DNA from 2 places in the Terriglobus sp. RCC_193 genome. Region 1 is predicted to be linked to the other one. Evidence: riboswitches for the same ligand, from Rfam matches in the RefSeq annotation. Region 1 holds a riboswitch; the other holds the start of a gene.
The links. A riboswitch is a leader RNA that binds a small molecule or an ion and turns the genes downstream of it on or off. The one in region 1 is predicted to bind cobalamin.
Positions count from the first base shown of each region.

Region 1 (4,213 bases):
TGTTCTTCAATGCTTCCACCGTTTCTGGCCAGCCACGCGTCTTCAAGCCGCAATCCGGATTGACCCAGACCTGTCCCGGTTTAAGGGCGTTGATCGCGAGGCCCAGTAACTCACCCATCTCTTCCGCAGAAGGCACGCGGGGCGAGTGGATGTCGTACACGCCCGGTCCGATCTCGTTGGGATAGCCATGTGCACGGAAGGCATCCAGCAGTTCCATTTGCGAACGCGCGGACTCCATCGAGATGACGTCCGCGTCGAGTGCGGCGATGGAAGGCAACACATCTTCAAACTCGCAGTAGCACATATGCGTGTGAATCTGCGTCTCGTCCTCAACGCCACTCGTGGAGAGGCGGAATGCTTTGACCGCCCAGTCCAGATAGGTTTCCCAATCGGCATGGCGCAGCGGCAAACCTTCACGCAATGCGGGCTCATCCACCTGGATGATGCGGATGCCCGCAGCTTCCAGATCGTTGACTTCCGAACGCAGCGCCAGGGCAATCTGCCATGCTGTCTGCTGGCGCGGGATATCGTTGCGCACAAACGACCACTGCAGAATTGTGATGGGGCCGGTGAGCATACCCTTCATCGGACGCGACGTGAGCGAACGCGCATAGTTTGACCACGTCACCGTCATCGGACGCGGACGCGAGACATCGCCGAAGATGATGGGAGGCTTCACGCAGCGTGAACCATAGCTCTGCACCCAGCCGTTCTCCGTGAACACGAATCCTTCCAGGAATTCGGCGAAGTATTCGACCATGTCATTGCGTTCGAACTCGCCGTGAACCAGCACATCGAGGCCGATCTCTTCCTGCTGACGGATGCAATGTTCGGTGGCTTCGCGAAGGAATGCCTCGTATGCTTCTGCTGATTCATGGCCATGTTTGAATGCGGCACGATGCTTACGCACTTCTGCTGTCTGCGGGAAGGATCCGATGGTCGTGGTGGGGAAGAGTGGCAAGCCGAGTGCGGCGCGTTGCTTTTCCGTGCGCTCGCTGTAAGGCGACCTGCGTGCGAAATCCGATTCCAACAGTGACGCAAGCTTCGACCGCACTTCCTGATTCGTGGAGGATTCCGCAGCTGCACGATCTGCAATCGCAGCCACATTTGCCGTGAATGCAGCTTCATCCGAAGAGGCGAGCGCCGCGATTTCTGCGAGCTTTTCTTCCGCGAAGCGCAGCCAGCTTTTGACACGCGCAGGCAGCCTGGTTTCGCTGCGCAGATCATGTGGCACGTGCAGCAGTGAGCAAGACGGTGCAACGATGACGCGCTCTGCTCCCAACGCAGCAACAGCCTTTGAAATCAACTCTCGAGCAACAGCAAAATCCGTCAGCCAGATGTTGCGTCCTTCCACTACACCGAGGCTCAGAACCTGCTCCGGCGAAAGCGTTGCGAGAATTTCTTCCAATTGCTGCGGTGCACGAACAAGGTCAATGTGCACGCCTGCAGTGCGTGCCTCAACAGCGAGTGCGAGATTGCTGCCCAGGCGGTCGAAGTAAGTAGTCAACACCAGTTTGATCGGAGTCTTTGCCAGTTCCGCATAAGCGCTGCGGAAGAACTCTGCTGCGCCTTCGGGAAGATCCGTGGCAAGGATCGGCTCGTCAATCTGTATCCACTCGATGTTCTGCTGTGCCAACGCGTGAAGCACAGATTTATAGGCGGCGATAAGTTTCTCAGCAAGCGTGAAGGGATCAAAGCCATCCACACCTTTGCCCAGAAGCAGCAATGTCAGCGGTCCAATGAGAACAGGACGAGGCTCAATGCCGAGTGCGCGTGCCTCTGCAATTTCATTCAGAAGCTTCGCCGTATCGACGTTAAAGCCCAGTCCGGCGCTCCATTCGGGGACAAGGTAATGGTAGTTCGTATCGAACCACTTGGTCATCTCCATGGCGGTCTGTTCTTTGCTGTTGCGCGCCATAGCGAAGTAGCGCTCCAGCGTGACTTTGCCGGTGCCAAAGCGTTCCGGTGTAGCACCCATCAGAACCAGCGCGTCCAGCACCTGGTCATATAGCGCGAAATCATTGGCGGGGATGAAATCAATGCCTGCAGCCTTCTGCAATCTCCAATGCTCGGCGCGAAGGGATGCTGCGGTGTCCAGAAGCTCTGCTTCGGTGCGCTTGCCCGCCCAGAATCCTTCCAGGGCAAACTTCAATTCACGCTGCCGTCCCATACGGGGGAAGCCGAGGTTTGCTGTCTTCAGACCGGCAAGTGTTGTGTATGCCTGTAATGCCATTTGGTTCTCTCCTGATTACGAGGGAACCACCCATGCGCAGGCATGCAACAACGCGCATAAACGCACGGAAGCAGGCAGTGGTCACCGATCCAATCCACGAGAGCGGTAGGCCTCAAGCGCACCCACGGTCAGCGTTCTACGCTTCCATGGTGGTGGCGGCAGGCCGGTAGTCGGACTTGGAGAAATTAAGATTTCCCATCACCGTTGCGGGACAGCGCCGGATTCACACCAGCTTCCCCATTTAACAGGCTGTCCGAAGACAGCCTGACCTGCACCATGACAGTTTACCGAATCCTTTATGCTGATCGCATGATCCTGCGAGTAATGATGATGGTTCTCGGCTTGTCCGTCTCTGCCACGGCACAGATACAAGGTGTTGAGCATGCGCACATGGCCGATGTGCAATCGCTGCAAGGAACGGTGTTTCACGTGCAGGGCATTGACCTGGATAAGGAACACATCTGGGTAACGTCAGTCGATTCCACTGCGCACAAAGGTTATCTGCAGCAGTTCAATCGGAAGACAGGCATCTTCGAGCGGCAGGTGGATCTTAGCGATGGCGAACGCTATCACCCCGGCGGGTTCTCCATCAGCGGTAATTCCATATGGGTACCCGTGGCGGAATATAAGCCGAACAGCAGCGCAACATTGTTGGAACTGGATAAGAAATCACTGAAGGTCAAACGAAAGATCTCGGTAGCCGATCACGTTGGTTGTGTCGCGGTAACAAAGGACAAGTTGATTGCAGGCAACTGGGGCAGCCGGAAGCTGTATGTCATTGGCATGGACGGCAAGGTGATTCGCGTGATGGATACGCCATCACAGAACCAATATCAGGACATCAAATTTGTGAACGGGATGCTGGTGGGCGGTGGCAATCTGACAAAGACCACAGGTGCCGTGGACTGGTATGAATGGCCGTCGATGAAGCCAGTACGCTCTCTTGCATCGGGAACGACGGATCGCAGCCGTCTATACAGCGCAGAAGGGATGACCCTTAAAGGAAACGATCTGTATCTACTGCCGGAGGATGGGCCGACGCGCGTGTTTCACTTTGTCATCGACAAATAGTTCAACGACGGCTGCTGGACATGGATTCTGCGAAAGCGTCCAGCGAGAGCGACCGCAGCAGATTGCGACGCATACCGCTGATGACCTGGTCCATGCCGCGCAGAGCGTTCTCCAGCCATTCGAAGGTGACGGAGTCAGCAAGCGTGTCGAGATCGCGGCGGATGTCCACGTTACGGATGCGGTCGGGTACGCCGCTGCGTAGCAGCAGCAGGTCCTCCAGCAATCCTGCGAGCGCCGCAAGCATGGCCTGCGTCTTCTGCTGTCCGTCCGCGCCAGCACGATACGTTTCCGTTGTCTTGAACAGGTCTGTATGTTCTGTATCAAGAACGGCAGAGCGGAGCAGAACCATAGCATCTGCGCGCGCTGCAAGATAACTTTCAAGATCAAAGCTGAGGGCCTTGCCCGCTGCTCCCTGCGCCAGACGCGCAATCAACTCTCGTTGTGCGGGTTTTACTTCGGGTTTGCGAGTCGCTAACAGCTCTTCAATCTCTGCGGCGGACAGGGCTCCGAGACGGACCGGCGCACAACGGCTGCGAATGGTGGGCAACAGTTCGCCGGGATGCTCGGCCATGAGAATGATGTGCGCGTAAGCAGGAGGTTCTTCCAGAACCTTCAGGAGGCTGTTTGCCGCTTCTTTCATGAATGCCGCAGAAGGGAACAGATAGACGCGGCTCTTGGCTTCGCCCGGCAGGGAATAGATGCTGTGAATCAGCGAACGCACCTGGCCAAGTTTGACCAGAAGTTGCGGCGGATCGGGCGGGAGGATCAGCACATCCGGGTGGGTTTGAATCAGAACGCGGGTTTCCTTCTTATCTGTTTCGCGAAGTTCCTCGCGTGCTGCGACTGCCGCATCGACCATCGCAGGAAGGTCCATAGCTTCTGCGATACGAGTGCAGTTGCGGCAATGCC
Region 1 covers NZ_JBFUPK010000001.1:879,703-883,915, forward strand. Annotated here, with positions in the region: gene metE (5-methyltetrahydropteroyltriglutamate--homocysteine S-methyltransferase) at 1-2,233, opposite strand, end outside; cobalamin riboswitch at 2,377-2,521, opposite strand; gene AB6729_RS03675 (DUF6454 family protein) at 2,510-3,304, shown strand; gene AB6729_RS03680 (ATP-binding protein) at 3,306-4,213, opposite strand, start outside.

Region 2 (4,213 bases), 160 kb from region 1:
CTGGAACGGTTGCGCGCTGCGGGGATTCGTAATCTGAATGTTGATCTGATTGCAGGATTGCCGCACCAGACGGCTGCGTCGTGGTCGCATTCGTTGCAGACGGCGATTGGCTCTGATGTGGAGCATGTGTCGGTGTACATGCTGGAAGTGGATGAGGACTCGCGACTGGGGCGTGAACTCATTGGCCCGGGTGTTCGCTACGGTGCGCATGCCGCACCAACGGATTCGCTGGTGGCAGATTTGTATGCGCACGCTTGTGAGACGTTGGGGGCCGCGGGGCTCGCGCAGTATGAGATCTCCAACTTTGCGCGTGGGGGCTGTGCGTCTCGACACAATTTGAAGTATTGGAAGCGCGATGCGTATTTTGGCTTTGGACTCGACGCGCATTCCATGCTGCGTGCGCAGGCGGATAGCCGTGCTTCGCGATTTGCGAATGGTGATGCACTCGACCCGTACATTGCAGGCAGTGAAGTCGTCGAAGTGGAACACATCGACATGCTGGGCGAGTGGGAGGAGAGTATCTTCCTGGGGCTGCGACTGGTTGAGGGCGTTTCGATTGCGGAATTGCAGCAGTCGTTTCCGGCGGCGTGGGTGGACGCTCTGGTTGAACGCGTTCAGAATTTGCAGCGCGACGGGCTGATGCGGTTGGAAGATGGCCGCGCCATGCTGACCCAGCGCGGGCGCATCGTGTCATCAAGCATCTTTGGTGAATTGCTGGCCGATGAACCAGCTGTGGCATGAGTTCTCCCAAAGGATTAGGAGAAGTGACGATGGAAGTGATTGATCTGCGCAGCGACACCGTAACCAAACCCACGCCGGAGATGCGTGCGGCGATGGCATCCGCCGAAGTGGGCGATGACGTGTACAGCGAAGACCCGACGGTGAATCGCCTGGAAGAGCGTGCCGCGGAGGCCTTTGGCATGGAGGCGGCCATCTTTGTTCCCACGGGATCAATGGGGAACCAGATTGCGCTGCGCATGCACACGGAGCCAGGCAGGGAAGTTGTGTGCGAATCGCGCGCGCATGTGCTGGATTGGGAGATGGGCATGGCCGCGATGTTCAGCGGATGCCAGCTTCGCACGGTGCAGGGGCAACGCGGGATACTTCGCTGGAAGGATATTGAATCTGCGCTTGCTACGACAGGCTTGTATTACAAGGCACAGACTGGCCTGATCTGGGTGGAGAACACGCACAACATGGCAGGCGGATCGGTTACGCCGCTGGCGGTGATGCGTGAGCTTCGTGATGGTGCGCATGGTCGCGGCCTGCCCATTCATCTGGATGGCGCGCGTGTTTTCAATGCTGCTGCTGCGTTGAATGTCGATGTTGCTACTTTGACTGCCGGTTACGACTCTGTGAACTTCTGCCTGTCGAAAGGGCTGTGTGCGCCGGTGGGATCGTTGCTGGTCAGTTCACGCAAGAACATCGACAAGGCGCGGCGTATTCGCAAGGCGCTTGGTGGCGGCATGCGTCAGGCGGGTGTGCTGGCTGCGGCTGGATTAATTGCGCTGGACGTAATGTCGAAGTGGCTGAAGGATGACCATGCCAATGCAAAACTACTGGCGCAGAGGATTGCCGGCGTTGAAGGCGTCCTGATTGATCCTGCTGAAGTGGAGACAAACATCGTCATCTTCCGCACGGAATTTGATGCGCCTGACTATGTGGCTTCATTGAAAGAGCGTGGTGTGCTGGCCAGCGCAATCAATGGAAATACAGTTCGTTTTGTTACGCATCATGATGTAAGCCGGGAACAATGCGCACTTGCTGGTGAGATCGCCGTTGAGGTTGCTGCGCAGATGCTTCTGAAAACCCCATAAAACAAGCGTTATTGCAGGTACACTGGCAACACACGTTTTGTTGCAGTCCTGCAGAGGATTGCTTTCTTCAACACAAGCGCAGAGGAATGCCTTGGGAAGCGCGGTGAAAGTCCGCCACTGCCCCGCAACTGTAAGCGCGCATCTTCGAATAGCTTTCGAAGACACATCCTTTCGAGACACAAGCTATCACTGCGTAAGTGGGAAGACAGCCTGTGCGAGATGCGAAAGTAATGTGCGATGCGCGTAAGTCAGGAGACCGATTCCGCTGCTGGTTGTAAACCATGCTCCCGCGGGGGAAGCAGAGGAGAATTCTGATATGTATTGCATCGCTCAAAAGCGACGCGTGGCGGCGCAATTGTGCGCAGTTGCCGTGTGCGCCCTCACCGCATCGGTTGCACACGCTGTTGTTGTTCGTGGCATGGTTCGCGATCCGCTGGGACGTCCTATCTCTGTTGCCCATGTGCGGCTGGTGAAGGGGACGCAGGTGGTGGCATCGACCACTACGCTGCCGGATGGTTCGTTTGAGATTCGTTCCAGCGAAGATGGCCGCTTTCTCCTGATTGCGGATGCGCCCACATTTTCTGCACAGGTAAGCGATTCGTTTTATGGTCGGTCGCTGGATGTGGTGCAGAAGAATCTTCAACTGACGATCAGCCCCATCAAGCAGGACATTACTGTAACGGCTACCGGCGAGCCGATGCCTGTTCAGCAGGCCAGCGGAAGTGTTTCTTTGATTGACGCTGAGGCACTGAGCACGCGCGTGGGTGTGGTGAATGAACTTCGCCTGCAACCCGGCGTGGCGATGGTACAGACCGGACAGTATGGCGGTGTGACATCGATGTTTGTGCGTGGCGCAAACTCTGACGCTAACAAAGTTCTGATTGACGATGTGCCTGCAAACGATGTCGGTGGTGTGTTTGATTACGGCACTGTATCTTCGACTGCATTTACCTCGATCGAGACACATCGTGGGCCAGACAGCGTTCTGTACGGGACCGACGCGCGTGCAGGCGTAATACGATTTGAAACGCCGCATGGCACGTCTCTGAGGCCAGTGCTGACTTACTCGGGCGATGCAGGCAATCTACACACGTGGCGTAACGAAGGCACACTGTCCGGTACTTACGGCAAGGCCGATTACTTCGGAGCGTTTTCGCGTTTCGATAGTTCCAATGCGTTGCCGAATGATCGTTACCATGCCGCCACTTCAGCAGCGAATCTTGGTTATAGCTTTAGCGCGACCACAAGCGTTCGTGGCACTGTACGCAATGCTGTAAGTGCCACTGGAACTCCGGGCGCATGGGACTTCCAGGGTCTTGCGCAGAACGGCAAGCAGGGGGATCAGGATACTTACATCAGCGGTGTGCTGGACGACACACGCAGCAACGGTTGGCACAACACCTTCCGTTACATTGGCGCGCGGAAGCGTGAGCAGGCCCGCTACTTTGCCGCTGTAGGAACACCGGACGGTTATGGCGAATACTTTGGCAACACCGTGACGATTCGTGGCGCCAACGGAACCAGGGCCACCGGTCAGGTCATTGTTGGTTATGATCCGTTTCCTACTTACTACGAGATGGTGAACAATCGCGATGGTCTGGACTATCGCACCAGTTACAGCTTCAACCATCACCTGTCTTTAGTTGGCGGTTTCCGTTTTCAGGATGAGCGCGGCGCATTCCGCTATCCGCTGTATGGCGACAACGACCAGGTGGGCCGCAGCAATTACGACTACACACTGGCACTGCATGGTGATGCATGGCACCGGTTGTTCTATACCGTTGGTGGAGCTATCCAGCGTAACTCACTGTATGGAACCGAAGGCCAGCCGCAGATCGGGCTTTCGTATTATGCGGTGCAGCCGGGGCGCCGATGGCTTCATGGAACGCGTGTTCGTTTCCAGTTTGCCAAAGGCGTGCAGGAGCCAAGCCTGAACGCGCAGCTTTCTTCGCTCTATCAGAAGCTGGTGGCCCTGGGAGATACCGCGAGCATTGCAGCCTTCCATGTAAGTCCGATTGGAGCGCAGCGCAGCCGCGTGTATGAAGGCGGAATCGATCAGAATATTTATTCTGACCGTGCCATTCTGCATGTGACTTACTTTCACTCGACCTATGGACGTGGTACGGAAGGTGTTCCTGTAACGCTGTACAACGCGTATTTCCATCAGAACTTACCTGTTGCTCTTGGAAGCTTCTATCTCAATTCACTGGATACGCGATCCGCAGGTGTGGAGGCATCGCTTGAGTACCAGGTGCTCCATCATCTGTTCCTGCGTGCGGGATACACGTATCAGGATTCGCTGGTGAAGCAATCGTTCTCCAGCGATGCGTTAGCGGTGCTGGGTGGGTCTTCTACCATCAACCCGAATTATCCCGGCATTGCGATTGGGCAGTATT
Region 2 covers NZ_JBFUPK010000001.1:1,037,251-1,041,463, reverse strand. Annotated here, with positions in the region: gene hemW (radical SAM family heme chaperone HemW) at 1-741, shown strand, start outside; gene AB6729_RS04310 (low specificity L-threonine aldolase) at 738-1,817, shown strand; cobalamin riboswitch at 1,911-2,075, shown strand; gene AB6729_RS04305 (TonB-dependent receptor plug domain-containing protein) at 2,134-4,213, shown strand, end outside.
Region 2: it holds a riboswitch for cobalamin, as region 1 does, so the genes downstream of both, AB6729_RS04305 (TonB-dependent receptor plug domain-containing protein) here and metE (5-methyltetrahydropteroyltriglutamate--homocysteine S-methyltransferase) in region 1, are expected to answer to the same signal.